One region of the Peribacillus sp. TH16 genome, then DNA from elsewhere that is predicted to be linked to it. Evidence: riboswitches for the same ligand, from Rfam matches in the RefSeq annotation. Region 1 holds a riboswitch; the other holds the start of a gene.

What was found. A riboswitch is a leader RNA that binds a small molecule or an ion and turns the genes downstream of it on or off. The one in region 1 is predicted to bind FMN.
Region 2: another riboswitch for FMN. It lies ahead of JFV29_RS18360 (ECF transporter S component); the one in region 1 lies ahead of ribE (riboflavin synthase).

Annotation. Positions count from the first base shown of each region.
Region 1 is NZ_JAEKEM010000002.1:2,168,177-2,184,158, reverse strand. It holds gene JFV29_RS10510 (aminotransferase family protein) at 1-1,307, shown strand, start outside; gene JFV29_RS10505 (aldehyde dehydrogenase family protein) at 1,326-2,759, shown strand; gene JFV29_RS30990 (hypothetical protein) at 2,762-2,893, shown strand; gene JFV29_RS10500 (aldehyde dehydrogenase family protein) at 3,049-4,569, shown strand; gene JFV29_RS10495 (molybdopterin oxidoreductase family protein) at 4,779-6,818, opposite strand; gene putP (sodium/proline symporter PutP) at 7,010-8,479, shown strand; gene JFV29_RS10485 (ATP-binding protein) at 8,637-9,911, shown strand; gene JFV29_RS10480 (DEAD/DEAH box helicase) at 9,963-11,099, shown strand; gene JFV29_RS10475 (hypothetical protein) at 11,165-11,362, opposite strand; gene JFV29_RS10470 (DMT family transporter) at 11,407-12,288, opposite strand; gene megL (methionine gamma-lyase) at 12,470-13,645, shown strand; gene JFV29_RS10460 (hypothetical protein) at 13,642-14,070, opposite strand; FMN riboswitch at 14,235-14,365, shown strand; gene ribE (riboflavin synthase) at 14,510-15,148, shown strand; partial or broken gene ribB (3,4-dihydroxy-2-butanone-4-phosphate synthase) at 15,168-15,806, shown strand; gene ribH (6,7-dimethyl-8-ribityllumazine synthase) at 15,887-15,982, shown strand, end outside.
Region 2 is NZ_JAEKEM010000009.1:903,744-919,725, forward strand. It holds partial or broken gene JFV29_RS31755 (YpbF family protein) at 1-451, opposite strand, end outside; gene JFV29_RS18335 (LysM peptidoglycan-binding domain-containing protein) at 612-1,448, opposite strand; gene JFV29_RS31475 (CPBP family intramembrane glutamic endopeptidase) at 1,454-1,831, opposite strand; gene JFV29_RS18345 (RecQ family ATP-dependent DNA helicase) at 2,042-3,553, opposite strand; gene JFV29_RS18350 (helix-turn-helix domain-containing protein) at 3,553-4,617, opposite strand; gene JFV29_RS18355 (ferredoxin) at 4,908-5,156, shown strand; gene JFV29_RS18360 (ECF transporter S component) at 5,288-5,869, opposite strand; FMN riboswitch at 6,037-6,172, opposite strand; gene serA (phosphoglycerate dehydrogenase) at 6,539-8,113, shown strand; gene JFV29_RS18370 (hypothetical protein) at 8,238-9,461, opposite strand; gene sigX (RNA polymerase sigma factor SigX) at 9,427-9,987, opposite strand; gene JFV29_RS18380 (ATP-binding protein) at 10,225-12,015, opposite strand; gene JFV29_RS18385 (response regulator) at 12,012-12,728, opposite strand; gene ccsB (c-type cytochrome biogenesis protein CcsB) at 13,024-14,202, opposite strand; gene resB (cytochrome c biogenesis protein ResB) at 14,195-15,844, opposite strand; gene resA (thiol-disulfide oxidoreductase ResA) at 15,863-15,982, opposite strand, start outside.

The DNA of each region.
Region 1 (15,982 bases):
GGATTCAGGAATTAATCGATTTGGATAAAAAGCATTTTATTCATCCGACTACAGCAATTGCACAACAGCAGGCGGATGGTCCAAGTTTCATTTTTACAGAAGGTAAAGGAATATATCTTACGGACATCACGGGTAGAACTGTCATTGATGGCATGGCCTCACTTTGGAATGTGAATATTGGGCATGGACAAGAAGAGTTGGCTGAAGTGGCGAAAGAACAGATGGCAAAGTTGGCGTTTACTTCAAGTTTTGCTACCTTCAGCAATGAGCCGGCTATTCGTTTAGCGGCTAAAATTGCTTCTATTGCGCCTGGGGATTTGAATGCAGTTTTCTTCACTTCAGGTGGATCGGAATCAAATGATACGGCAATTAAACTTGCTCGTCACTACTGGATTTTAAAAGGCCAGCCTAATCGTCAAAAGATTATTTCCCGCTCGAAATCTTATCATGGGGTGGCTATGGGAGCGACAAGTGCAACTGGCTTGAAACCATTCCGTGACTTCACGAATTCCATTGCTCCGGATTTTTGTTATGTAGATGGTTCTTCCATTGAAGAGTTGCGTAAGGTCATTGAACAAGAAGGGCCAGAAACGATTGCTGCATTTATCGCGGAACCGATTCAAGGAGCTGGCGGTGTGAATCTACCTCCTGAAGGCTATTTTAAGGAAGTAAGAGAGATTTGTAATGAATACGGCATTTTAATGGTAACAGATGAAGTCATTACAGGCTTCGGAAGAACAGGTACGTATTTTGGAATTGAGCACTTCGGTGTTGTGCCAGACATGATGTGCTTTGCAAAAGGTGTGTCGAGCGGATATGCCCAGTTAGGTGGCGTGGTCCTTAATGATAAGATGCATCAGGATTTTATAGCCCTGTCTAAAGGCACGCTTTTACATGGATACACATACAGTGGGCACCCAATGGCTTGTGCTGTCGCCTTGAAAAATATTGAAATTATTGAACGCGAAAACTTAATAGAAAACTCGAAACAGCGTGGCGTAGAATTGCTTGAGGGCTTTAAAAAGCTACAAAGCAAACACCCGATTATTGGGGATGTTAGAGCACTTGGTCTTATTGGAGGCATTTCTATTGTCAAAGATAAACAAACCGGGGAAGGCTTTGAAACACAGCTAGCACCAAGACTTGTGGCTGAAGCTGCGAAGAATGGTTTAATTTGCCGGTCTGTTACGTTTGATCAAGATACACTCGTGTTTGCACCACCTTTAATCATAACTAAATCAGAAGTCGAAAGAATAATTGAAATCCTGGATGAAACATTTACAGCTGTCGAAAAAGAAATTTTATAAGAGGTGATAAGGATGGTAATGACGGAAACTCTGAAAAAGAAACTATTTATTAATGGAAAATGGCAAGAAGCCCAAAAGTTCACGACACTAAAGTCTCCCTATAGCGGGGAGGTTTTAGCGGAGATTCCGGCTGCTACCCCTGAAGAGGTTGAGTTGGCGATAGACTCAGCTTATCAAGCTAGAAAAGCAATGGCTGCTCTGCCAAGTCATAAACGGGCTGCCATTCTTGAAAAGCTTGCAACTCTTTTGGAAAGCCGTAAAGATGAGGCAGCTGAAATTATTGCTAAAGAGGCAGCGAAGCCGATTAAAACAGCGATAGGAGAAGTCTCTCGGACGATTGCCACATATAAATTTGCAGCAGAAGAAGCAAAGAGGATTCATGGAGAAACATTAACGATGGATGCGACAGCTGACGGGGAAGGTAGAATTGGTTACACCGTACGCGAGCCAATTGGCGTAGTGGGTGCAATTACTCCTTTTAATTTCCCGATGAACCTGGTAGCTCATAAAGTCGGACCAGCCATTGCTGCTGGAAACCCGATTGTCTTGAAACCTGCGAGCCAAACGCCACTATCATCGCTATTGTTAGCTGAGCTATTAGCAGAAACAGATCTTCCTGATGGAGCGTTTAATCTGATTACGGGAAGCGGTTCGGTAATTGGTGATAAATTAGTGACTGATTCACGGGTGAAGAGCATTTCATTCACCGGAAGCCCTGCTGTAGGAATCGGTATCCGTAACAAGGCAGGCTTGAAGAAAGTGAGTCTTGAACTTGGTTCCAATGCAGCGGTTATTGTGGATAAAGGGATTGATATTGATAAGATTGTCCCACGCTGTGTAACGGCAGCATTTGCTTTTCAAGGGCAAGTCTGTATTTCCTTACAACGAGCATATGTTCATGAAGAGGTGTATGACGAGTTTGTAGAAAAATTCTCTGAGGCAACGAAGGGACTAATACTCGGCGATTCTTTGGACCCGGCAGTGGATGTCTCAGCGTTAATAAGCGCTGGTGATGTAGAACGCAGTCTGGACTGGATCAGTGAAGCAAAACAGTACGGTGCCGTTGTTGCAGCAGGAGGTAAATCTGAAGGGAATATCCTGCATCCTACTGTCTTACTGGAAGTGGATGCGAAGCTTAAGGTATCCTGTCAGGAAGTCTTTGCTCCTATTGTTTTGATCAATAAGGTGTCGTCGGTTGAAGAAGCAATTGATTTGGTCAATGATTCCGAATTTGGCTTGCAGGCAGGGGTTTATACAGACAATATCAATTTGGCCCTTACTGCAGCTGAAAAACTGGAAGTCGGTGGCGTTATCATAAATGATATCCCAACATATCGCGTCGACAACATGCCATATGGCGGAGTCAAAAAAAGCGGGATGGGCCGTGAAGGGTTAAAGTATGCGATTGAAGAAATGACGGAAATGAAGCTGGTCATTTTTAATCGGAATTAATAATGAAAAAGTATGGAGATGAGCAGCTGCTCATCTCTTTATTTTTGAGAAAATATATTTCTTCTACATATATTTTTTATGATTCTTTTAATAGAAATAAAGAGGTTGTGGCGAAAGTAGAGAAGATTGACTGAAGTTATTATGCAAAAATGAATAGATAATTCACGATTGAATTTATATGGGACAGGGAAGAGAAAGAAAATGCGATTTACCTAATATTCCAAACTGGCATGAATCTTGCTTATATCTTGTATATAGGTAGATAACTTAAAACCGAGGAGGAATTAAAATGCAGGAAACTTTACAAAATAACACACAAAAAGAAGGAACGGAAGCACTAGACTTAAAGATGTTTATCAATGGGGAATGGGTGAGTTCGACTTCGGGTGAAAAAAGGGATGTATTGAATCCGGCTACGGGAGAAGTTATTGCTACAGCTGCAGAAGGAACACAGAAGGATGTAGATGCAGCGGTTGAGGCAGCTAAATATGCTTTCTATGAAGGAGGCTGGTGGGGAACTCCGGCAGTGGAGAGAGCCAGACTTTTATTCAAAATTGCCGATAAATTAGAAGAAAAAGCTGAAGAACTAGCTGCTTTGGAAACGTTGGATAATGGAAAACCATTGCGCGAAGCTCGTTTTGATATAGATGATGCAGCAGCCTGTTTTAGATATTATGCAGGGTTAGCTACTAAACCGACAGGACAGACGTATGAGGTGCCTGACGGTCAGCAAGCAATGGTCGTCCGGGAACCAATCGGTGTTTGCGGGCAAATCATTCCTTGGAACTTCCCTTTGTTGATGTCAGCCTGGAAATTGGCTCCGGCGCTAGCTGCAGGAAATTCCGTCGTTTTCAAACCATCAGAAGTAACACCAGTAACGGCTGTTAAACTATTCGAAATCTTGGAAGAGGTCGGAGTACCCAAAGGTGTCGCAAACCTAGTATTAGGGGCAGGACCAGTTGTCGGACAGGCCATTGCTGAACATGAGGAAATCGATAAAGTGGCCTTTACAGGCGGAACAGCAACAGGCCGTAAAATCATGGAAGCATCGTTAGGGAATTTGAAAAAAGTGACTTTGGAGCTTGGTGGGAAATCCCCTAATATCGTATTTGCAGACTCTGACTTTGAGACTGCTGTTGATTACGCTTTATTCGGGATATTCTGTAACCAAGGACAAGTATGTTCAGCGGGCTCTCGATTACTTTTGGAAGAGTCCATTTATGATCAATTTATTGCAAGTCTTACCGCGAAAGCGAAACAAATTAAAGTGGGGTCAGGTTCTGATGAAAAAACTCATATGGGACCAGTCGTTTCTGAAGCCCATATGAACAAAATTTTATCGTATATCGAAATTGGAAAAGAAGAAGGAGCCAAATTAATCGTTGGTGGGAACCGGATTAAAGGAGAGGGCTTGGAAAATGGGTACTTTGTTGAACCAACGATTTTTGTTGATACAACACCTGAAATGCGTATCGTGCAGGAAGAAATTTTTGGACCAGTACTTGTTGTTCAAAAGTTCAAGGACGAGGCAGAAGCTCTTCGACTGGCCAATGACACGAAATATGGTTTAGCTGGAGCGGTGTTTACGAATGATATCGCTAAGGCGTACCGTGTAATCAAAAAAGTACGTGCTGGTATCACGTGGATAAATTCTTATCACCCAACATATAACGAAGCTCCTTGGGGTGGCTTCAAACAAAGCGGAAATGGCCGTGAGCTAGGTACTTTCGGATACGAGGCTTACACAGAAGTGAAGCAAATTAATAACAACTTGGATATTCAACCAACAGGATGGTTTGATGAAGAGTAAAAATAGCTAGATGAAAAGGCTGTTCCTTAAGGAACAGCCTTTTTGTGGAAATGAAATTCTAGAAACGTAAATATAACTCCAGAATCGTAGATAAACTCCAGAAATCGAACATATTTTAAAAAATGCACTCAAAATAAAATGAATAATAGACACTTTTCAGTAATGAGTATAAATCATGATAATCAATCAAATCCGATACGACTATAATTTCACAGTTTTAAAAGATCAACCCGGCCTGAAAAGAAAACGGCGCCATTTCCCATATCTGCCACCCTGTCTGGAGTAAGGGCATTGATATGTTGCTTTGTTTCAGGTGTGTTCTGCCATAAGCCTTGGCTGACAAGAACACCGGCTAACACATTTTCCCCGGGAGCAGCAGTTAGCACACATTCACCGCGCTCGTTCCAGATACGGACCATATCTCCTGTATCTATTCCTAATTTTAGGGCATCTGCCGTATTCATGTGTAGTTTCGGTTCTTTTTCCATAGAGATATGTTTTTCGTTATTGGAAAAAGTTGAATTCAAGAAATTGTGATTAGGTGCTGGTATGAATAAAAATGGCAGGTCACTGTCTTTGACGATTGGCATATACGTTGGTAGCGGTTCGTATCCATGCTTCTTCATCTGTTCAGAATAGAGTTCGATTTTGCCGCTCGGTGTCTGCAGTTTACCCGGGAACAGCGGACTCATCTTGGCTTTGACAAATTGACTTTCTGAAAGGGATTCATAAGTGATTCCTTCTAAATACGGGTTATCTGGAAAATTGAGTGCCTGGCGTATCATATCATCCTCTGAATCTCTAAAAGCTGGTTCTTCAAAGCCCATACCCCGGGCTAACAGTTTGAATAATTCGACATTTGATTTCGACTCTCCATACTTTTCCACTACAGGTTTTTGTATTTGGACGTAATTATGCCAGTATGAATTATAAAAATCCTCCGTTTCATAAGATGAAGCAGCAGGCAGGACGATGTCAGCATACATTGCCGTTTCGGTTAAGAATAAATCATGGACCACAGTAAATAGATTTTCTCTCATCAGACCTTCCTGCACTTTATTCGCATTCGGAGCGACAAGGGCTGGATTGGAACTGTATATAAATAAGGAAAGAATCGGGTTTTCTTTTTCTAAAAGGGCTTGACCGATTTGGTTCATATTAATGATACGTGTTGTTTTATCCTTCAAAAGGTCAGGACGTCTTAGGGCGTTTGTATTAAAAGCCAGGTATCCTGAATTCCCCTTTATCGCGCCACCGCCCTTCGAAAGCCATTGACCGGTAAGTGCAGGAAGGCAGGCGATGGTCCGTACGGCCATGCCGCCATTATCATGGTGCTGCAGACCGTTGCCTATTCGAATGAATGAAGGAGTCGTGCTACCGTACATTCGTGCTAACTCATATAGATCATCAATCGGAACACCAGTAATCGCTGAGACGGTGGCAGGGTCATATTGGCGGACATGCTCGCACAATTCAGCTGAGCCCACAGTGTATTCATCTAAGAAAGGTTGGTCGACTAGATTTTCAGCATATAAAATATGCATTAAACCGAGAGCGAGAGCACTATCTGTTCCGGGCAGAATAGGAATGAACCAATCGGCCCACTTTCCAGTTTGGTTTTTATGTACGTCAATGACCACAACTTTTGCCCCGTTTTTTCGGGCCTGCTGGGCAATTGTTACTTGGTGCATATTTGTGCTCACAGCGTTAATGCCCCACAGGATAAAAAGCTTTGTTTGAATCGTTTCTTCCGGGTCGATGCCGAACGAACCACCCATCGTATAGTTATATCCAACAGAACCGGCCGCGTTACAAATGGAACGTTCAAGTCTGCTTGCCCCGAGCTTATGAAAGAACCGACGATCCATTCCTTCTGCACTGAGGTTTCCCATGTTTCCATAAAAGCTGTAAGGAAGGATGCTTTCTGGGCCATGCTGTTCAATTAAGTTTTTCCATGTTGAAGTGATTGTGTCAATGGCTTCCTCCCAGCTGATTGGAACAAAATTCCCTTCTCCTTTTGAGCCGATCCGCTTTAATGGCTGCTGAAGACGTTTGGGGTCATATATGCGAGCTGTCATGTTTCGGACTTTGTTGCAAATATTTCCTTTAGTAACAGGATGGTTAGGGTCTCCTTGCACCTTAATGATTTTCCCATCTTTTTTGTGCAAAAGTAAGCCGCATTGATCAGGACAATCAAGAGAGCAAACTGAGGGAAAGACTCCATCTGGTTGATTGATATAGGGTTGCATGGCGTTATTCCTCCTTATTATCTAATCTTATATCTTGCATCGATAATCTATTTATATCTTAATTATTATTGAATGTGAAATAGTAGATAGTTGCAAGAACTTCTTAACATATGATTTTTTTCTGATAAGCTTACAAGATAAAAATGAACCTTTTTTATCACAAAATGAATAAGTAATAGGAGGATATATTTTTGGATTATGGAGTAATAATATCTATTGGAATATATATGGCAGGTATGCTATTAATTGGTTATTTAGCTTATCGAAGAACTGCCAACTTAACCGATTATATGCTTGGAGGCCGCAACTTGGGCCCGGCTGTAACCGCATTAAGTGCAGGGGCTTCCGATATGAGCGGATGGCTGTTAATGGGTCTTCCTGGTGCGATGTACATAAGCGGCTTAAGTGCCGGGTGGATTGTTGTCGGCCTGTGTGCAGGGTCTTATTTAAATTGGTTATTTGTAGCGCCACGACTTCGGACATATACGGAAGTGGCCGACAATTCGATTACGATACCGGACTTTTTGGGAAATCGGTTTAAAGATAGTTCTCGAATATTAAAAGTGGTATCAGCCTTAGTCATCTTAATCTTTTTCACCTTTTACACCTCTTCAGGTATGGTAGCAGGTGGGGAGCTTTTCCGAACTGCTTTTAATATGGATTACCGCTGGGGCATCTGGCTGACAGCGAGTGTTGTTATTCTTTATACATTATTTGGCGGTTTCCTTGCGGTTAGCTGGACGGATTTTGTACAAGGTACGATCATGTTCATTGCCTTAATTTTAGTCCCTGTTGTCACGATTGTAAATATTGGCGGCTGGGATCCTACTATTAATGAAATAAAATCGATTAATCCGAATTTATTACATGCTTTTGAAGGAACTTCAACTATTGGTATTATATCGTTGCTAGCATGGGGTCTTGGTTATTTTGGTCAGCCTCATATCATCGTACGATTCATGGCGATTTCATCTGTGAAAGAATTGAAAAGCGCACGACGAATCGGTATGGGCTGGATGATTTTCGCTATCGTAGGAGCGATGTTTACGGGCTTGGTCGGAATCGCTTATTTTAATCTGACAAGCGGACCTCTAGGGGAAAAAAATGCCGAGTCTGTCTTCATCATTCTGGCTAAAGAACTATTTCCTTCTTTAATTACAGGCTTCTTATTAGCAGCGATTTTAGCCGCGGTCATGAGTACGATTGCATCTCAACTGTTAGTATCGGCAAGTGCGCTGACTGATGATTTCTATAAGCAGTTTATTCGCCCGAATGCATCGGATAAGGAATTAGTGCTGGTTGGACGATTTGGTGTATTAGCGATATCTGCTATTGCCCTTATTTTAGCTTTCAACCCTAGTGGTACGATTCTTAAATTGGTCGGTTATGCCTGGGCTGGGTTTGGAGCAGCATTTGGACCGGTCATTCTGTTAAGTCTTTACTGGAAACGGATGACGAAATGGGGCGCGCTAGCAGGAATGATTGTGGGTACCGCAACCGTGATCGTGTGGGAAATGATTGATAAATTTGCTGAAGTCTATGAAATCATCCCTGGATTTATTGCTGGTACAATAGCAGTCGTGTTTTTTAGCCTGTTATCAGCCAAACCTTCTAAAGAGATAGAAGAGGATTTCAATCAAGCTGTAAAAAATCTCTCTTGATTATTGACGCTGCTCAATCAAATGGGCGGCGTTTTTTATATGATAAATAACCAAAATATATGGTACAATATCCGTAAAGTCCTTATGTGTAAAACATGAGGACTTTTTTTGAGTGGTTTGGGTATAATAAACCAAAAACAACTACAAAGGATATAAAATGAACCAGTCTCATAAAATTGCAATTAAAGTAGCTATTATATATATAATCATTGGGGTCTTATGGATTATCATTACAGATTCCTTCTCGATGACCCAGGCAAAAGAAGATGTCCAGACATATGCGATGTTTCAGCATTCCAAAGGGTGGATGTTCATTTTCATTACCGGGATTTTTTTATATATTATAATCCGATATTGGACTGGGAAAATGTTGCGCTCCCAACAGGAATTTAATCTTAAGGATGAGCAATATCAGTCGCTGTTCAAGCATAATCCGGATTGTGTCCTTGAATTGAACCTCGAAGGAAATGTCGTTTCAATTAACCCGGAGGCTGAAAAGCTGTTAGGTCACCAAAGTGACAACTTGAAGGGTAAGAATGCCAATCATCTCATCAACTGGAATGAAAGTGAAAAAGTATCTGTTTTCTTTACACAATCCCTTCAAGGAGAGGCTGTTAAATTCGAAACGACCATCCAGAATATGAGTGATGAAAAGCGGATAATTCGTGTAACTTTTTTGCCAATTATTGTTCAAACGGAAATGCTTGGAGTATATGCAATCGTCAGGGATATTACCGAATTGCGGCGAGAAGAGGAATTGATGATCATGTCTGAAAAGTTATCTGTAATCGGACATCTGGCTGCTGCCGTCGCACATGAGATAAGGAATCCGCTAACATCGCTAAAAGGGTTCGTGCAGTTAATGGATATGACGAAAGAAGTCAACCCGATGCATTCTGATATCATGTTAAAGGAAATTGATCGAATTAATATTATTTCGAGTGAGCTGCTGGTTCTCGGGAAAAAACAGGACGTTGCTTTATGTAAAATTGATCTTGGTGACTGTTTACAACAAGTATATACGTTAATGAAAGCAGAGACGAATTTGAATAATATTGAGATGGGGTATCAGGTAAAAAAAGCCGAGCCGGTTTATATTATGGCTGATTCCATCGAACTTAAACAGATGGTCATTAATATTGTCAAGAATAGCATTGAAGCGGTTAGTGATAATGGGAATATAGACATATCCTTGGATGTCATTGATGATCATGCTGTAATCAGTGTGAGTGATAATGGAGTAGGTATGGTGCCTGAACGCTTGAAACGAATCGGTGAACCTTTTTATTCGACGAAGGAAAGGGGCACAGGAATCGGACTTGCAATCTGCCAGAAGATTATTCACCGCCTCGACGGAGAGATGCATTTTGAAAGTGAGAAAAATAAGGGAACCACGGTTACAATTCGGATTCCGTTGGCTACTACGCTTTAACAAATGGTACTATAGAGTATATGAAAAGTTTTTTTATTAAAGGAGAACGATATGAGCGAATTACCAGCATTAGTGAACGATAGAAAGCCATTTATCCAGGAGGCCTGGAAAAAATCTGGCTTCGGCCAACTTACTCCGATTCAAACGAAAGCGATTCCTGTAATTGTACAAGGAAAAGACATCATGGCTGAATCACCCACGGGAACAGGAAAGACACTTGCTTATTTACTGCCATTGCTTGAAAAAATAGATCCTGATAAAAAATCTCCCCAAGCTTTAATTTTGGCGTCATCACGTGAATTGGTCATGCAGATTAATGAAGAAATTCGGATTTGGTCAGAAGGAAGCGGTATTTCAGGTGCAGCATTCATCGGTGGAGCTAATGTAAAACGTCAGTTGGACAAACTGAAGAAGCATCCACAGGTCATTGCTGGAACACCAGGACGGATTTATGAATTGATTGCCCAAAAGAAATTGAAGATGCACGAAGTAAAAACAATTGTCCTCGATGAAGGTGACCAATTAATTATTCCCGAGCATATGGGAACGATTAATAATATTATCAAAACTACGCTTAAAGACCGCCAAATCATGGTGTTTTCTGCAACTCTACCAGAGGAAACGGAAAAAGTGGCTCGTGGATTCATGAACGAACCAGAAATGATCAAGGTCGATAAGCATGAAAAAATGGAGTCAAAAGTAGACCATCTTTACTTTGTTGTTGAGAGACGGGAAAAGTCCAAGATTCTTGAGAAAATCACGAGGCTGAAAGATGTGAAAGCTCTTGCCTTTTTAAACGATATCGCAGAGCTGAGCGTCTTACATGAAAAGTTGAGTTATAAAGGCGTTGAAATGGGTGTCCTTCACGGTGAATCTAATAAAGTAGACCGTGAGAAAGCGCTGCGCAAGCTTCGTTCAGGTAAATCTCCGATGTTGATGGCAACAGATGTGGCGGCTCGCGGACTTGATATTAAAGGACTGACAGCCGTCGTTCATATTGATATGGCTGAAAACATTGACCAATATATTCATCGATCCGGGAGAACAGGGCGTGCGGGTGCAAATGGCACGGTTATCTCAATTGTAACGGAAAGAGAAGAGCGAGAATTGAAAAAAATGGCACGTGAACTTGAGATTCCGTTAACGAAAGTAACATTCTATGGTGGAAACATCGTAGTCGAAGAATAATTTTTGAATGTAGAGATGGCCATTTAGGCTGTCTCTACTTTTTTTATCAAGACTAGGCAGATGTATTAATACATACCCTCTAAACCAATCATTAACGTCATGAATAAAATATAACAAAGAACAGCTCCCAAAATCGTTTGGTTATGAATACTTTTACCTGCTTTTAGATTTTTCAAAAGTGAAACCATATTACGAAAACACATAACGCTTATTGATGGGATAACGAACAAGTGTATAAACAATAGAGTATCATCTCCACTCATTTTCTTGTTCCCTCCTACAGTTAGAGTATATTTTGAAGAACACTCTACATGGACTTTTCTATTGTCGCAACTTGATGGGATGTCCAGTTAACCAGAAAGATCCCTACGAAGATGAGTGAACCACCTAACGCAACGTACCAGTGGATCGGTTCATCTAGCAAGATGAAACCAGATAAGACGCCAAAAAAGGGAGCTAGAAATAGAAAGGCACTCGTTTTGGCGGAATCTCCTTTTTGTAGTAGGAAAAACCAAATTGAAAATTGTACGATAGAAGCCATAATGGCTAGCCATAATAAAATGAGCATGGATGCCGTTGTGATTATGAAAAAGGGCTGTTCAAAAAGATAAGAGCCAATTAGCAGCAGTAACCCTCCGCATAGCATTTGATAGGCTGACATGACCCAAGTGTCGATTGCGTGTCCCCAGTTTTTCATCAACAGGGTGGCGAGGGACCAGGAAATGGCTGACATCAATCCGAGAAGGGTTCCTGTTTTTAAATCAAGATGTGCCCCCATTGTGATAAAGACACCGATAAATCCTAGGAAAACCCCTGCCCATTGCTGTGGGGCGTATCTTGTTTTACAAAAGAGCGTTCCAAAAATGATAACTAATAAAGGATTCATAAACGTCAAAATCGAAAGTTCCCCTGCTGAAATGGTCCTAAGGCCTACAAAGATGCAGCCCATGACACCAGCTGTCTGGAATAAACCGATGATAGCCAATTTAGCACAGTCTATGGTCTTGCTTGGATGAGGTCGTTTGATGAGTTTAACAATTATGGCCATGATCAAACCTGCAAGGATAAATCTTATGGCTGCAAGCAACATGGGAGAAGTATAAGCTAATCCTATTTTTCCGATAGCGAATGACGAACCCATTAAAGCAGTCGTTAAAATGACAAGTAAACCAAAAATGACTTTGTTCATCGTTTCCCCTCCAAAAATCCTTATCTATGAATAGTGAAAATTAGTATTGAATGATTGTGAAATTATAGCATTTTGCTGAAGATAGGAGTTTAATAATGAGTGGAAAACACAAATGAAAACGCTTCCTTTATATGGGGTATTGACATATGATAGAAATAGACATTGGTGAGGAGGAGACGGTATGGCAGAGAAATATAAGCATATTGAAACGGCAGTAATTCATGAAGGATATGACTCGAAGGAGCATTTAGGAAGCTTAACAACACCACTGTTTCAAACCTCAACATTTACCTTCGAAACGGCCGAGCAAGGAGAAAGACGTTTTGCCGGTTTAGAAGATGGATATATTTATTCGCGTCTTGGAAATCCAACGGTACAGGTGCTTGAAGACAAGATTGCGGCATTGGAGGGCGGGGAAGCAGGGCTTGCTTTCAGCTCAGGGATGGCTGCGGTATCGGCTGTGCTTTTTGCATTAACTAAAACAGATGACCACATCTTGTGTTCACAAGGATTATATGGTTGTACGTTTGGCCTCCTTCAGTTGATGAAAAGTAAATATCGTATTAATCATGATTTTTGTGATATGGATACAGAGGAACAGTTAAGGAAGATGATCCGCCCAGAAACAGCCTGCATCTATGTGGAAACCCCTATTAATCCGACAATGAAAATGATTGATTTACAAATGGTCATGAAAGTCGCGAAAGAATGCAATGTACCGGTTGTAGTCGATAATACTTTTTCGACACCTTATTTACAGAAGCCTCTTGACTATGGCTGTGATGTCGTACTTCATAGTGCGACGAAGTATCTTTGTGGACATGGAGACGTCGTTGCAGGTCTTATAGTTGGAAAGAAAGAGTTTATCAATCAGGTAGCGGTAACGACTCAGAAAGATATCGGAGGAATTATTTCGCCGTTTGATGCGTGGCTACTACTGCGGGGGTTAAAGACTTTACCAGTTAGGATGGACCGGCACTCTGCCAATGCGTGGGAAATCTTTCGGGAGCTGAAACAGCACCCCCAGGTGAAGAATGTATATTATCCAGGGGATACTAGTTCTCCGGCCCATTATATAATGGAAAAACAGATGAAACATGGTGGAGGCCTTATCTCCTTTGAATTGCGAGGTACGAAGCAGGATGCCCAGAAATTCCTGAATAACTTGAGACTTATCAAAATAGCTGTCAGCCTAGGAGATGCCGAAACATTGATTCAGCATCCAGCTACCATGACTCACTCGGCAGTTCCTGAAGAATCCAGACATCAAATGGGTATCAGCGACCAGCTTATCCGCCTCTCAGTAGGCCTAGAAGCTTGGCAGGACATCTGGCACGATCTTCAGCAAGCCTTTTAGATGGAGTCAGACCCTATTTCCTGGTTTTTTTTGATGAAAATGGTGAAGGATAAGATAAGGATTAGAACAGCCAGGATGTAGGATAAAGTGGTGATTGTCGGGTAGAGTGTGCTGTTCCGTACACCAATGCCGATGAACGCCCAGACGAAGACAAGCGGATAGCACCAATCCCGGTTTTTAACTGCGAAGACAAAGGCCAGGATTGTTGCTGCAATCATCATGACAAACGTCCAGGTTACATTAGATATCTCAAATCCTTTCCAGCTAATATAGGTGAGATAGTAAGAAATGTCAGCGATGGCTGTGAAGCTTACCCAACCTAAATAAATGGAAATAGGGAATAGGTAGAAAGAGGCATGCTCCACTTTTTTAATGTTTGTATAAATGACAATCAAGTTAATCAAAAGCTCAATAATAATGAACACTAATTTTACTTATTTAACCATTTTGAGCACATAGGAGGTTTTGAAGAAAAATATGTACATTCTTCCTTATACATAGTAAGTTCTTGTTACTAATGGTTCATTTAAGGTTAGAAATTTTACATCTTTACTTTAAGGTGATAAAATATTCAGAGATTCATAATAATTTAGTCCTTCGGGGTCGGGTGAAAATCCCAACCGGCGGTGATGAAGAAATTCTAAGCCCGCGAGCCTGATAAAGGCAGGATTTGGTGAGATTCCAAAGCCGACAGTATAGTCTGGATGGGAGAAGGACGTGTGGAACCCAAGTGTATACGTGCGCCTAATTTTTCAAAAATGAAAATTTTAGGCTTTTTAGGTATACAATTTTTCACTCATTTCTCCTGCTAACTCCTTAGGTCAATCTAAGGGGTTTTTTATATTCTATAAAAGGGGGAAAAACATGTTTACGGGAATCATTGAGGATATCGGTACCGTCCATTCCTTGAAAAAAGGAAAAAGCAGCATGGAGTTGGCGATTCGTTCTGAGAAAATCCTCGAAGATGTTCATCTGGGGGACAGTATTTCTGTCAACGGAGTTTGCTTAACCGTAACGTCCTTCACGCAAAGTCTGTTTACTGTCGACGTGATGCCAGAGACGGTCAAAGCTTCTTCAATCCGGACGTTAAAACTAGGATCACCTGTGAATCTGGAACGTGCCATGAGTGCACAGGGCAGGTTTGGCGGTCATTTTGTTTCAGGCCATATTGATGGTACGGGAACGATAATAAAAAAAGAGCGAAAAGAAAATGCTGTGTATTATGTGATCAATTTGGAAGAAGGACTTAGTAAATTTTGCATCCCAAAAGGGTCAGTTGCCATTGATGGTACGAGCTTGACAATTTTCGGGATAGAGGGAAACCTGCTTACTGTATCTCTGATTCCCCTGACTCATCAAGACACAATATTGGGGCGGAAAGCAGCTGGCGATATCGTTAACATCGAAAATGACATGATAGGGAAATATATTATACATCAAATAAAAAAAAGTGATTCAAAACCAGGACTGAATTTAGAGTTTTTGGCAGAACACGGATTTTAATTAAAGGGCGGTGTAAAAGATGTTCCATACAATAGAAGAAGCGATCGAAGACTTAAAAGCTGGTAAAGTAGTAATCGTATCCGATGATGAAGACCGTGAAAATGAAGGTGACTTTGTTGTATTGGCAGAAAAGGCAACGCCTGAAGCGATTAATTTTATGGCGACCCATGGACGCGGTTTGATTTGTACAACCATTACCGAAGAACTGGCGGCAAAATTGAATTTGCATCCTATGGTCGGTGAAAATACCGATCATCATGGAACTGCTTTTACAGTTAGTGTCGATCATAAAAGTACTTCTACAGGAATAAGTGCATTTGAAAGATCCTTGACCATTCTGGAGCTTCTTAAAGAAGATTCAGTTGCTGGGGACTTCCAACGACCTGGTCACACTTTTCCGATTGTCGCTAAAGAAGGTGGCGTGTTAATACGGGCAGGGCATACGGAGGCATCCGTAGATTTGGCAAAGTTATGCGGGGCTGCTCCTGCAGGTGTTATTTGTGAAATCATGAATGAAGACGGGTCAATGGCACGAGTATCTGATCTAGAAGTTATCGCCGAAAAATTCGATCTTAAATTCATTACGATTGCCAAGCTAACTCGTTATCTCCAACAAAGAAAAATATATGAGAAACAGGAACTTGAATTAAATATTCCGAATGCTTGAAGGATATAAGTGGTTGAAAAATAAAAATACGAAAAAAATTGGCATTTTTTTAAAATTAGGAGGATATGGACATGGGGAAAATTATTGAAGCACAATTAATCGGATCAGGTTTGAAAGTAGGCATCGTGGTAGGAAGATTTAATGAGTTTATTACAAGCAAGCTTTTA
Region 2 (15,982 bases), on a different contig from region 1:
TTTTCATGATATAAGTTTATATCATAGTTCTTCTTCATCATTTCAAAAACCTTATGGCGACTTTTCCATTCATCCTCTTTTTCCCACAGCTGCTTACTTTTATTAATGATTTCGCAACGAAGCAACTGAAACTCCTTCTCAGCTTTATCAAGCTTCTTTTTAATTAATATCATATATCCATATAACCCAAATGCTGCTGCTAAAAAAGAAAATGGCTGAAATGGTCAACAAAAACACTAAACATCTTAAAAAAAGAATAGGAATAAGGAACTACAATATAAAAATAAAGATAAATCAAAAAAAGAGCAGCAATAATCATTGTTGCCCATAAACTATGAAGATGTTTCTTTTTTAGAGCCTCGAACTTTTTTTTTCGATCTACAACGTTCTGCAGCATTTGCTTTGTTGCTTGATCCGTTTTTTCATCCAATAAAATAATTGTAGATTCCATTTTCCTTCCCCCTCATAACTACCCTTTAAGTCATAATATGAGATTGTCCAGAAAAAAATGATAAATAACTAGGCATGATTAGCCTCTTTGCGGAACAAACAAAAACTGTATGAAAGTAAAAAACACCCTGCCTCAAAAGACAGAGTGTTCATTATTATTTCTATTTCTTTATTGGAATTTTTAAAACCTGACCCTTGGAAATTTCATTGCCATTCAGTCCGTTCCAATCCTTAATTAGAGCAATTCCTTCCTGTGATTTGTAGTAATTCATGGAAATTCGGAATAATGTTTCTTCCGCTTTAACAGTATGTAAGACAACCTTATATTCATCCTTATTTGGCTTGACTGGTGCTCTTTCCGTTGTTTTTTTGTCTTCTGCTGCTTCTTTCTTGGCTTTTTCTTCAGCTATTTGCTTTGCCTTGGCTTTTTCCTCAGCTATTTGCTTTGCCTTAGCCTTTTCTTCAGCTATTTGCTTTGCTTTAGCTTTTTCTTCAGCTATTTGCTTTGCCTTAGCCTTTTCTTCAGCTTCTTGCTGCGCTTTAGCTTTTACTTCAGCCTTTTTCTTTGCTTGTTCCTTTTCTTCAGCCTTCTGCTTTTCTTTATCTTTCTTCTTCTCTGCTTCAGACTTGGCTGAATTTTTTTCTTCTTTCTCCAAATCATTATCTTTTAAATCATCTGCAGTTGCTGTAGTTGGTATCGTTTCTTTATCAGCGTCTTCATTTTCATTATAGTTCACTACTTGATCACTTCTTGTACCACGTTCAGGTTTTTCTTGAAGATATGTATTAAGACTGTAAAATCCAATCGGAAGCAAGATAAAAAACAACGATAATAACTTAATCATCGGAAACTTAATCTTCACTTTACTTTTTTTCTTTTTATTCTGATGGACTTGGCTACGCTTTGGCAGAGATGACTTCGCCTTCTGACGTTCGACTCGCGTCCCAAGTTCACCAGCCTGATCTTTGGCTTTCCCATTCTTTTTTACATCATTCATATAGGTCACCCCCTTTCTTGCTCAACCCGCTTTGCTTGTTTCCTCCTGATTAATACTCCAAGGATAAAGTCAATCAAAAAATGGGCCGTGATCGTCACCAGTAAATTATTTGTCCATTCAAACAGAAACCCGATAAAGAAGCTCAAAACCAAAACATTTAAAAATAAAAACCAATTAAATAAATAGCGATAATGAACCGCCGCAAAAATAATACTCGTCCATAGTAAACCAAGATGAGTTTGTAACACTCCACGAAATAATAATTCCTCACTTATTGCTACCACTAAAGCAACAACAAAAATCATCGAGTAAGACAGACTACTGAAAATGCGTTCGTTAATCCCACCATCATCTTGATAGGATGATGGCGTCACTCTCATCATAAATAGATCAAATAGAACGACTATAATTCCTGCAGGGATACCAAATAACAATATATTAAGGTCATTAAAGATAAATAAGTCGAAAAAAGTAGAACGATCATTAAATAAAATAATACCTAAAAAAAGGCTAACGTTAAGAGAATAATTTGTGTAAGAAACAAATTATATAGCAACTGCTTATCTGTTAGCTGTTTTATTAATTCAGCTTGCTTATTTTTCATCCCAATTTTCCTTCTTTAATAATATAAAAGCCAATTCCTGTTTCCAAGTGGTATAAGAATTAACTTGTTCTACCTTCACTGCGGGCAATAAATCGATCATCTTATTCGCATCCATTCCACAGAAGTCGCAGCAGAAAGGATTCAACTTTTGCTGCTTTTCATCAAAGTAATTCAGAATTCCCAAACGGCGACACTCCTGAGCATATATCCAATTGAGAAATCTATGCAATTTTTCCTGATTCCGGGACTTTCTCTTTTGACAATACTCTTTCATCTCTGCCATATGCTGTAAAGGATCTTGATTTCCTGTAAGAAACTGTGTAAAAAAACGAAGCTGAATATCATTTAAGGAAAAAGATTGAGACAGCTGTTCTTTTTCAGAAAGAGTCAAATTTGCTCCTATCTTTTTTGCTTCACTCAGGAAGGAACAAACACCCTCTATTTGCAAATCGGTCGGCAATTGTTGTTCCATCAAATGAAGGGGAAGCCCTTCATCTCCTTCACTATATAATAAGACTGCTACACTTTGTTTCCGATCACGCCCCGCCCTACCTATTTCCTGCAAATAAGATTCCATTGTAGAGGGCATATGAAAATGGATAACATATCTGACATCCGATTTATTTACACCCATACCAAAAGCACTCGTTGCGCATATTATTTTTAATTGGCCAGAAATGAATTGCTGCTGAATAAGCATTCTTTGTTCCTGATCCATGCCGCCATGATAAAAATTGACGCTATCTACCCCGTTTTCCTGTAAAAATCCAGTGACGGCTTCTGCCACCTTTTTAGATGAAAAATAAATAATGCCACTCCCCGTGAATTTTCTGACAAGCTCCAGAACACGGAATAGCTTTTCTTCGTAGCTGAATAGTCTCTCAGCAAGTATGGCAATATTATCCCTATCTACAGATGATACAGTTTCTTTAGCTTGATTGATATTGAGTTTTCCAATGATATCTTTCCGCACTTCTTTTGTTGCAGTTGCCGTTAAGGCGAGCGTTAGTGGATTGTTCAACTCACGTCTAACTTCTCCTAAATTCAAATAATCAGGTCGAAAATCATACCCCCATTGTGAGATACAGTGTGCTTCATCAATGACAAACAAACCTATGTCTAAGGTCTTTAAAGACTTTATCACACCCTCAAGGCTAAGCATTTCAGGAGATAAAAAAATAAACCGATACATATGTAAGCGATCGAAAGCCTCCCTTTTTTGATTTAACGTCAAAAAAGAATTAAGGGTTAATACACTTTTTTCACCTCTCATTTTGAGCTGATCTGCCTGATCCTGCATTAAAGATAATAACGGAGAAACTATTAAGGTCGTCTTATTCAAAAGGTAAGCAGGCAACTGATAACACAATGACTTACCTGACCCCGTTGGCAACATCGCTAAAGTATGACAGCCAGACATCAATGATTCAATCACTTCTTTTTGTCCTGGACGGAATTTATCAAATCCAAATTTTTCTTTTAAAACATGCTCTAAATTCATCATCCATCACCCAATTTCGCAAGTACAAGCCTTATTTGGAAAAAACTAATCTGTTTATTATCAACTTCCTGTTTGATTGCCTTTAGCTGCTTGGTATTGAGTTCCTTAATTGCAGCGATGATTTTCCTTTCAGCCTCATGGGATACATATTCAGCAATTGGAAAGCTTTTATCCGATAAGACAATTTCAACAAGATGATCTTCAATGGTGTTGACTTTTAAACGGCGGATTTCTGCTATTTCAAACAAAGTTTTACCTGCTTGAATATATCGCAATGTCGTTTGTGTAGAATGAGTCAAATGAGGATTGCCACTCCTTTGCCAATCACTGAATAAGGATGCCAAAATAGGGTAATCTGTTACCTGTTCTATTTCCGCAAGCATTTGATGTAACGAGTCAAGAAATGTAAAGCGCACATACTCTTCTTCTACATCTTTCCTTTTCGCAATCTGTTCAAACGTAAGTCCAATCCTGTTTACCCCTGTTAATTTCAAAATAAAAATATCTCGTTTTAAATTACTTTGCAGCTCTAATAACGATATCAGTTCTTCATAAAGATGCTGCGCAATCAACCCTCGGTCCTGGCGATTGTTTTGTAAGAATTCCTTTACAAAACATTGGATTTTGGGGTTTCGTTGTATAGGATAAAAACGTCTTTCATTGTGGACAATATGGGATATAGTTTGTATGAGTAAGTTTAATCTCCCCCAGAATATCGGGGTGATATTTTGATATTTCCAGCCATTTAAGGATGTTGGAAAAGGATTCTTCTTCAAATAATCGGTTAACTTTCTCCCGCCTTGCCCACTAATTATATAAGCATCGGTTTTATCGGTTATCTCAATGAAATTATGCTCATGAAATAGTTGAATGTTTTGATTTAATTGTTGTCGGGTAAAACGAGGTATTGTCCCAAATATATTCGTTAACCCGAATAAGTGGGCATCCTGGATTGTCTGTGACGACTTTTTGCCCTGTAGCATATGATAAATAGCATAAATAGAACGTTCGCCTTGAAATTTTTTTATTGCATATAGAATGATTACCTGTAGATAATTATTCATGGGACTCACATCCTTGTTTCAATTAACCAATTACACCTATTGTATCAAAAAACTGCAAAAATCGCCGTTTTTAATGATAAATACCATAAGAAATTGTGGCTAAATGACGAAGGAAAGCAAAGATCAAAATAATATTTTCTATATTTATCATTGACATTCCACATCATAATAGTTAGTATCAATACAATTTCTATTGAAAAGTTTGGCATTCGGTCTTACAATAGGAAAGAGATAATAATCTGAAATAAAAAGATTATCAGTTGTTAATCAACTTAGGAGGGGTTATATTCATGGCTAAATTTACAATTGTTGATAAAGAAACATGTATCGCTTGTGGAGCTTGCGGAGCAGCAGCACCGGATATATATGATTATGATGACGAAGGGATTGCATTTGTTACCCTTGACGATAACGAAGGTATCGTTGAAATTCCAGATGTACTTATAGATGACATGATGGACGCATTTGAAGGATGTCCAACAGATTCTATTAAAGTTGCTGACGAGGCATTTGACGGGGATGCACTAAAATTCGAATAAAGGTACAAGCCATTTTCAATCGAAAATGGCTTTTTTTTTGCTACTTATGTCCCTTCCCCTACTAACCAAATTAAACAGACAAAAAACCGGACATAAATATCCGGTTTTTTGTGTTTCTATAGTTAATGCCATTAAGCATTTTTATATAATACTTGCTTATTGATCCATGTCTGTAATTTAATAAACAACAACATGAATACAGAAGTGATAAGCACGCCTTTAATCACATTGAAAGGTAAGATTGCAGTCGTTACGAACTTCCTTGACTCGGGTGCCGACATTGCATCCCATCCCATAAAGAAGGTATATGCCGGTAAAAAGACATAATAGTTTAAAACACTCATAACTACCGCCATGGTAACTGTACCAGCAAGTAAAGCGAAAGTCATCCCTTTTTTTGAATTGATTTTTTTAAATACATAGTAAGTTGGCAAGACGAACAGTATTCCTGCTATAAAGTTAGCGATATGCCCCACAGGTACAGCAGTCATTGTCCCTGTCATGACTAAATCCAATAGGTTTTTAAGAAATTCAACTAGAATTCCAGCCATCGGACCGAAAATCAATGCTGCCATCAGTGCTGGAATGTCACTAAAATCAACATTCAGAAAAGGTGGAAATCCTGGAAACGGAAAATTCAAAAGCATCAATAGATATGAAATGCTTCCCAACATTGCCAGTGTGACCATTTTATTCACTTTGTTCTTTTTCATAGTTCTCTCTCCTTCTTTTTCTGATCTACCCGAAAAAGAGGTTAGTGCTCCTTCATCATGTTGATGTTCAATAAAAAACCCTTTAATTCCGACTGAATTAAAGGGATAAATTAAAGGTTTCATCAAACAAACGTTCAGTAAATGACTGTTTGAACGCAATCAGGAACCTCCATCTTCTCCCATCCAGACTATACTGTCGGCTTTGGAATCACACCAAATCCTGCCCCGTAAGGCTCGCGGGCTTAGAAGAATTATTTCTTCATCACCGCCGGTGGGGAATTACACCCCGCCCCGAAGATAGACCTATAAAATTTTATTTTACAAATTCCATTATATATGACTTTCCTTTTTTTGAATAGTTTTTTTTAATTTGAAAGTTTATATGAAGATATTCATTTTTCATGGCCACCATAATTTCTTACATATCAATGTATTAAAACAAAAATTATATTGACGATTATATCAATTTTAAGATTATTTAAAATAATTGTTCTTTTTCAAACAATAGATGATAAATCCATTATTATTGCGGACTTATACAATTATTTCACTTAATAATAATTATTTTAAGCGCTTACATTAATAAATGCCAAATTGACATATTCGGCATTTCAATTGTAAAATTAACTGAAATTTAAGATAATTTTTCCCTTAGGAAGGTGTTTACACGTGTATCGGATTTTAGTAGCAGATGCCATCAAACCCGAAGGACTCGGACCGCTATCAGAGGCATCCAATATCCTTCTTATTCAAAAGACAGTAGAAGAAGCATCAAACGAACTTGCTGAGATTGATGCAATACTTGTTAGAAGCGCAACAAAAGTTACGGAAGATTTAATGAACCGTATGCCACAGTTGAAAATTATTGCACGAGCTGGTGTCGGCGTTGATAATATTGACATCCCTGCTGCGACTAAACGTGGGATTGTCGTCGTTAATGCACCTGATGGCAATACCATTTCAACAGCTGAACATACATTTGCAATGATGGCTTCACTAATGCGCCACATTCCGCAAGCATATGCATCTCTGAAGAATGGGGAGTGGAAACGTTCTTCTTATACTGGAACAGAACTACGCGGTAAAACATTAGGTATAGTGGGTTTTGGACGTATCGGAGGAGAAATCGCCAAACGCGCAAAAGTTTTTGGTATGGAAGTCATTGTATTTGACCCATTCTTAACTGCTGATCGTGCAAAAAAAATGTCTGTCATTTCCCTGCCGTTAGATGAGTTACTTCCTAAAGCAGACATTATTACTGTTCATACACCTCTGACGAATGAAACTAGAGGATTAATAAATAAAGAAAAACTACTTACCTGTAAAAAGGGTGTTTATGTATTAAATTGTGCCCGTGGCGGAATTCTTGACGAAGATGATTTATATGAAATGATTGTTAAAGGGCATGTAGCAGGCGCAGCGTTGGACGTTTTCGTTGAAGAACCTCCGCTTGGCCATAAGCTACTTGAACTTGATAATGTCATTGCTACACCTCATTTAGGTGCTTCTACAAAAGAAGCTCAATTAAATGTTGCAGTACAGGTTGCACAAGAAGTGCTGACTTATTTTGAGGGAAATCCAGTTTCAAGTTCTATCAACCTTCCAGCCATTTCTAAAGAAGTGTTTGAAAAGGTTCAGCCATTTTATCAACTCGTACAGCAAATGGGATCAATTGCATCTCAATGTATGAAAGAAGGCATCCAAGAGATTTCCGTTACATATGCGGGAGAATCATTGGACTTTGATACAGCGATTTTGACAAAAAGTTTAATATCAGGCTTCTTTAAATCAAGAGTTGACGCTTCGGTCAATGAAGTGAATGCCTTGCTGATTGCAAAAGAGCGCGGTATTACCGTTGGCGAAAAAATCTCTGCAGACTCTTTAGGATATTCTAACCTGATCAGCCTTAAAGTAAAAGGTGATAACCGTGAACTAACAATCAGTGGCACTTACATTGAAAATTATGGTTCTCGTATTGTAAATTTGAATGGCTTCAAAATCGACTTCCATCCGGAAGAAAATTTACTATATATCCAACACACCGATAAACCTGGTGTAATTGGTAATGTAGGTAAGATACTTGGTGATCATGAAGTGAATATTGCAACCATGCAGGTAGGTCGAAAAGAAGCTGGCGGAGAAGCTATCATGGTTTTAAGTTTTGATAAACCATTAAGTGATAACATGAAGCAATTTTTAAAGGAAACAGAAGAAATTACATTCATGGCTCTCATTTCATTATAAGAAAAAAAGAATGTGCCCTTAATGCGGGCACATTCTTTTTTCTACGAGATTTTAGATACTCAGCAACCATTATCAAGATGTTTTATATAGCCCAGCTCCCTCTTCTTTTGACAACTTCCTCCCTTCAATTCACTTGGTTAGGGGCTTTGGGTACTACTATGTCTTCTGTTAGATTTAGATTGCCAACTTTTTCAATTGGAGCATTTTCAAACTTTACTCTGTTAAAGCCAAATTCCTTTGCAATAAAGAGAATAGCTTCTAAAGCTTGAAGAGAATCCTCACTATTTTCAATTGCCGCTTGTTCTGCTAATTGAATAGTCACAAGATCTCCATCTGAACTTATTTTTTCCCAAATTAAATCATCGGGGATAGCAGAAGATATCCCCTCTATGTCTGGCTCCTCTTTTCCTGCCTGAAGTGCCTCCTCAAAGTCTTGATAATCCATATTACTTGGTACAAGAAACTTTGGTGAGGATTCATCACTTTGATAAAGTAGAAATGTGCGTTTTTTTTGTTGAGGTATATCTGCTTCCTTTAAAAATCCTGCATGGGCAAACCTTGCACCTTGCTTTCCATCTGTAGCAAAGGTCATCTTCTCTATATTAAGATAGGACAGCGTCTCTTCCATCGTATGAAGAAAGAGGATATCCTCATCCAATAACTGGCTGTCTTCATGTAGCTCAATATGAGCAGTATTCATTTCGGTTCCTTGGGTAATCTCAATATCAAGCGGGAAATAGTCAGAGAGACCATATTGTTCCTCATTGATATCCGACATTTGATTAACTAACTGATTTAGAGTATCCGATTCATCATAACGATTGACAACAATTGAAATCGGGATGACAAAATTCTGTTGATTATCTGGCACACCCATGGTAATTGTCGATTTATTTTTCAGATTGCCTGGGTAAATTGCAGGAGCAAGGGCTACTGCCTTGTCCTTTTTTACCGGTTCACTATCGAAAACTTCTTCTTTAGTTTCTATATCTTCTTCACGCATACTCTGAAGCTTACTATTTTCCTCTTTGTCTTCGGCAGACTTATCTTTTACCTTTGCATCCTGTTGTTCATGATCTGGCAGGCTTTTAAGTTCAGAGACAGCTAATTTCTTATCGCTGCTCTCCTCTTTGCTTGTAGTCCCTTCTTTCCCAATAATCAGTGAAGAGGCCAAAACAACCATTAAGAATAAGGAGGCAACACCCACAATAAGAGGAAACCATTGTTTTTTCCGCTTTTTATTATGAATCCTTGCATACACCTCATCCTTTGTTCGTTTGTCTTTTACTTTCGGAAGCTGGTGAAGCATGTCTTCAATTTCGTTTTCTTTCCAACGGGGTTTTCTCAATGGGGTCATCCTCCTTTCCAGACAAATCTTCCATCATCTTTTTAATTGCTTTTAACGCACGATGCTGGGTTGTTTTAACCTTACTTTCACTCCAATTTAATACCTCCGCGGTTTCTGATATGGACAATGCTTGAATATATCGTAATATGATGACGGACCTTTGATCGACCGTGCATCGGTTCAAACATTGATATATATCATGGATATCATCATTCATAATAGCCACTTCATCCGGAATAGGCTGAGTATCTTTAATCATTTGCCTCTCCCAGTCGAAGTTAGAAAAGATTTTGTCTCTCCACCGTTTTTGTTTCCGAAAATAATCAATCGTCACATTTCTCGCAATAGAATATATCCACGTTTTTTCACTACTTTTTCCCTCGAATCGGTCATAGGCCTTCATAACCCTGATATAAACCTCTTGAACAAGGTCCTCTGCCGATTCCCGATTTTTAGTCATATAATAAATGAATTGATAAATTTCGTGATGATACTTTTCATAAAGATCGTGGAAAACGGAATCCATCATTTCCCCACATCCGTTCATAAATATAGTCGTCATTCATATATAAAAGTTACACTTTACATATGATCTTATTACAAAATTCAGTGAATTTCTATATAGAAGAGTCCTATTCACTAGAATATTACTAACCTGTTCTCTTTCTATGAAAAAAGACAAAGACAAGTTGGAAATAAATCCAATTGCCTTTGTCTCCACTGTTTCTTATGAAACAAGATTTTCTGGCAAACAACCAGTTATTCATTCAGTATTTTCCATTATTCGAGGTAGAATAATGCTGAATGTCGTCCCTTTTTTAGGTAAACTGTTTACCGAAATGTAGCCATCATGGGCATTAATGATATTTTTAACAATAGCCAATCCCAAGCCAGTACCCGAACGACCGCGTGTACGTGCTTTATCCGCTTTATAGAATCTCTCGAATACAAAGGGTAAATCCTCTTCAGGGATACCCGAACCAGAGTCCTTCACATCAATAATCAGCCCTCTTCGATCACTTGTCCTTTGAATGACATCAATGTTCCCGCCTGGAGGGGTATGTCGAATCGCATTATCAATTAAATTCGTCAATACCTGTTCAATTCTGTCGGGATCGAAACACCACTCGATTCCATTGTCTTGAAGATTAGTGGATATCGTTATCCCTTTTTCTTTAGCTAACCCGGAAAATTTGCTTGTAATCCTCTTTAAATAAGATGAAATAGGTATGCATTCATAGTTGAGACTCATTTTTCCTGATTCCAATTTAGCTAGATCGAGTAAATCATTGACTAAACGGCCCATTCTTAGAGATTCATCATAAATAATCCTGGCCATTTCCATTTTTTCCTCTTCACTTCCAGCTATGTCATCAACAATCGCTTCACTATATCCTTGCAGCATTGAAATCGGCGTTCTTAACTCATGAGAGACGTTTGCTATGAAATCAGTCCTAAGTTTGTCCATACGTCTTTCATCACTCATATCACGAATGATAGCTACTGCTCCGCGAATATTGTCGGCATTTGTATATAAAGGACTGACAATCAATCCCCAGTCCCTACCCTGCAATGTAATTTCCCCGACTTGCTCCTTATCGAAAGACTCTGATTCATCAAATAGATTCATCAGTACCAAAGGGACATTTACATTATCTTCCCGATTGTAGCCTTTTTCAAAGTACCAAGATTGCAGAAATCTTTCCGCTGGCGGATTTGTTTCCAGGATAGTTCCATCTTTATTGAAGGTAATGACCCCATCCGCCATACTACTAAGGATGCTCGAAAGATGTTCTTTTTCCTGGCTAAGAGCATTCATATTGAATTTCAATTGCTTTCTCATCTGATTAAATGCTATTGCCAACTCACCAATTTCATCCTGCGTCAAGATAGGCACCTTTGTATCAAATTTCCCCCTAGCAATGGCTAGGGCGGCTTCCCTCATCTTCACCAGCGGAGCATTGATCCTTGTAGATAAAAAGAAAGCAAAAATCGTTGTTAAAATAATTGCAATCCCTGCTGCCAAAAGAATGAATTGCGTTGTGGACTTAGTGGTTTCTTCCATGGATTCCAAGGATTGAAATAAGAAGACCTCGTCCTGCTCCCCATTTAGTTCAAGTGGCACTCCGACAACGATTGCAGATAATTCCTTATTTCCATTGTCATCAGATAGCGCCATTTCTTTTTTTACAGTCTTTCTTTCCGTAAAAACTTTCTGCAAATCGGGATCATTTTTAATTGACTCTGGCGTAATTTTAATCTCCTTATCACCGATTGATGAGAATATCATTTTGTCATCATTAAGGATAATCATTTTCGTTTCGTCGCCTATCAATTCCGAAGCTATTTGTAAAACATAATTGCTAGAGCCCTGATGATCATTTGTAACCTCTATGATCTGCTCTGCCGTTTTGGTTAAATCATTTTCAATATTTTCAATTTGAAAATTCTGAAAGAATTCTACTAATAGAACGGTTAAAACGATTAATACAAATGACACGAGCAAAAGAATGGTTGCCCAAAGCTTCCCTACAACACTGCCCCATAACATCAGTCATTAATAACTTCGAACTTGTAACCGACACCCCAAACAGTGACAATCATCTTGGCAGCATTTTCGGATATACGGTTTAATTTTTCACGTAGGCGTTTAACATGCGTGTCAACAGTTCGAAGGTCTCCAAAGAATTCATAATGCCACACTTCTTTTAACAATTGCTCGCGATCAAATACTTTATCAGGTGATTTCGCTAAGAAATACAATAATTCATATTCTTTTGGTGTCAAAGATACCTCTTTATCATCAGCAAGTACACGATGTGCATCATTATCAATTGTTAAATGGGAAAAGACAATCACATCTTTTGTCGTCGTTTCGGTCTGAACGTAACTCGTGCTTGAAGAACGGCGTAATAACGCTTTCACCCTTAACACAACTTCACGAGGACTGAATGGTTTGACAATATAATCATCAGTTCCTACTTCAAATCCTTGGACCCGATTGACTTCTTCTCCTTTTGCAGTAAGCATGATTATAGGTGTTGTTTTTTTCTCTCTTAACTCACGGCAAACTTCGATTCCATCTTTACCTGGCATCATAATATCCAATAAAATTAAATCATAATCATTTTCAAGAGCTTTTGATAAAGCAACATCTCCATTTTCAGCTTCATCAATTATGTATTCTTCTCTTTCCAAATACATTTTTAACAAACGGCGGATTCTTTCTTCATCATCCACCACGAGAACTTTAATAGCATTATACATTATGTAATCAGCCTCCCTACATATATTTTACAAAATGAAAACTTCTATGACTAATATTTTTTCCTTCCAAAGTACGATAAATAGCCAATTCTGTTTAGCTTCTATGAACTATTCACCATTTTGTCACAATAAACACACTCCTTCTGTTCCCTCACTAATGCCTGCTGTTATTTCCCCCGGAATAACATGGAAATAAAAGTATAGAAAAAGGGATCATTCTTAGAAACATCGATAAGTATTCTCCTCGATGTTTCTACCAAAAGACCCCCTTAATCTAATTTATTAAATTACCGAATCAAGCATACGAATGCAAACCAGCAATAACAAGATTAACAAATATTAAGTTAAATATCATAATAGCAAAACCGATAACGGCTAGCCATGCTGATTTTTCTCCCTGCCAACCCTTTGACATACGCAAATGTAAGAAAGCGGCATAAAACAGCCAGGTAACCAGTGCCCAAACTTCTTTCGGATCCCATCCCCAGAATCGTGTCCAGGCAACTTGAGCCCAGATCATGGCAAAAATGAGGGCTCCAAGTGTAAAGATTGGAAAACCGATAAGAACCGAACGATAACTGATTTCATCCAATAAATTCAAATTTACATTTTTGACAATCGGTTTGATCAATGCGGCAACTCTTTTACGAGAAATCAGTCTAATCAGACCATAAAGAACGAGTCCGATTCCCATCGACCAAATGACTGTATTCAGTTTCTTAGCATTAATTATCGCAGGCATGTTCACCAGTGGTTCAAATCGTTCTGTATCAGTTAGTTCCCCTTCATGGGGACCTACAAGTGCAGGAAGGTTAAATTCCTGTTTAGCCAGCTCATCATGTTTATCGACCCAATCAAAATTCGCTTTATAGTCCATGGCTGCGAAAGTTGAAGTGATAATGACAAAACCTATGGTACTTACTAACGTGTACATGATGATTTCGAGCCAGAACGTTCGTTTGCTAGATTGAGATTGATCTACGAATTTGACTAAATAAATTATAGCAGCAATAAAACTAATCGCAAGGATAGACTGTCCTGCTGCTGCAGTTGTTACATGAATATGAAGCCAATCACTCTGCAGTGCAGGAATGAGCGGTGAAATTTCTGTTGGGAACATACTTGCATATGCGATAATTAATAAGGCAATAGGTAAGGCAAATAGCCCAAGAGCAGGCAATTTATAAAGGAAATAAATTAATATGAAAGCACCAACCAGCATCATTCCGAAAAAGGTTGTAAATTCAAATAGATTACTTACCGGCGCATGCCCGGCAGCAATCCACCTAGTGATAAAATATCCAATTTGTGAAGCAAAACCGAGAATGGTAATCATAATCCCCAATTTAGCCCATTTGTTTTGTTTCTTTTCCTCTGCTCCTCGTTTATCCTTAATCGATCCTCCGAATAGAAAGGTAGCAATCAGATATAAAATAAAAGCTGCATATAAAAAGTTACTGCTTAATTCAGCCATTTAAAACTTCCCCCTTAGTAGAAGATTTCTCCTCCTCAAGTTGATCCGATGGTTCGCAAAGAGAAGTGGATTCTATCGCATGTTTTATATCCCTTTTAATACCGTGCCAGTTTTTGTTTGTATGGCCGGAAATTAATATCTCCTCATTTTTCCTTTTAATCCAAATACGTCGGTGATTCCAATATGAACCTTGGACAACACCTACCATAAAAATGATTCCGCCTGTGAACAAAATCCACAGTGTAAGGTCTTTTCTAACCGTCAAAGCAGTGACATCTTTAGTTTCTACACCATTAAAAGCCATTTTATATGTATTTTCACCTAATGGTTCCACAGTCTCTTTTATCGCAACAAAACTAACTTCACCATCTGGTTTATCCGGTGTGTACATTTTAAAGATAAATGCCGGATTATTCGGAATCTTCGATATCGTTCTTGGGTGGCCTTTTTCATCGAACTCGAAATCTGGGAAGTAACTGATTAAATCTACTGAATATCCCTTATTTAATTCGTATTTCTTTTGAGGGTTATTCAAATCAACCTTCAAGCTTCCATAATTCTCTTCGGTTTTTTTATTAATTAAATTAAAAGCCATCGTACTAAGTTCATCTAATTTATAGTCCACTTGGTAGAGAGCATAATGATCATGTTTCAAAGGTTCATTGACTTTAATTTTAAAATCTTTGAGCTTATCAAGGTCCACTTTTTCCCCAGGTATCGTTTCTCTCTGAGCCTCGTATAGTGTGACATCGGATTGATAGGTTTTAGCTATTGTACCGGTTTTGTCTATTGCAGCACTGTATTGCTCATCCTCTTTATTTTCCTTGTCATACACCTCTAAGGTAAACCCATTATTCTGGAGATAATATTCCCCATTTGTACCCGGAATTTCTTTCGTCTCGCCTTCTCGGAGCCAGAGAACTTTGTCAATATACATCCCGGGGACAGAGCGCAATAACGCCCCAATTAAAAAAATGATAAGTCCGATATGGTTTACGTAGGGTCCCCAACGTGAAAAACGGCCTTTTTCAGCAAGAATATTACCGCTTTCCTCTCGTATATGATAACGCTGCTTTTTCAATCTTTTTTTCACATCTTCAAGGTCGATATCTTGTTCATCCAGCTTTGTCACTCCATAAATTCTCTGACGTTTCATAAAACCGTCATGACGTGTGACTCCTTGTTTCTTCAATGAACGATATAAAGGAAAAAAGCGATCAATGCTGGCAATCAAAAGTGATATGCCTAACATGCCAATAATAATCAAATACCACCATGAACTATACAAATTATGAAATCCAAGTTCATAATACACCTTTCCGAACCAGCCGTATTCTAATTCATAATGCTCTGCTGGCGTCGCAGTCGAAGGGATGTACATTTCCTGTGGCAATATTGTACCAATCGCTGAAGCAACTAAGGCAATGACAATGAGCGTCACTCCTACCTTAACGGAAGAAAAAAAGTTCCATATCTTATCAATGATTGTTTTTTTATAAGTTTGTGAGCGTCTGGCACTACCTTCATATCGCATATCAATAAGCTTGTTTTCTTTTTCGTTTCCAAGTACCATCCCGCATTTACCACAAATTTTTGTACCAAACGGATTTACATGACCACAATCGCATTTTACTTCATTCATGTCAAAAACTCCCCAATATTATGGTTTAATTCTCTCCATATGCTTTTGGATGCTCTCTTCTGTCAAAGCTCCGGTAATGATATCTACCACTTCTCCCTCTTTATCAATCAAAAAGGTGACCGGCAAAATATCCACGCG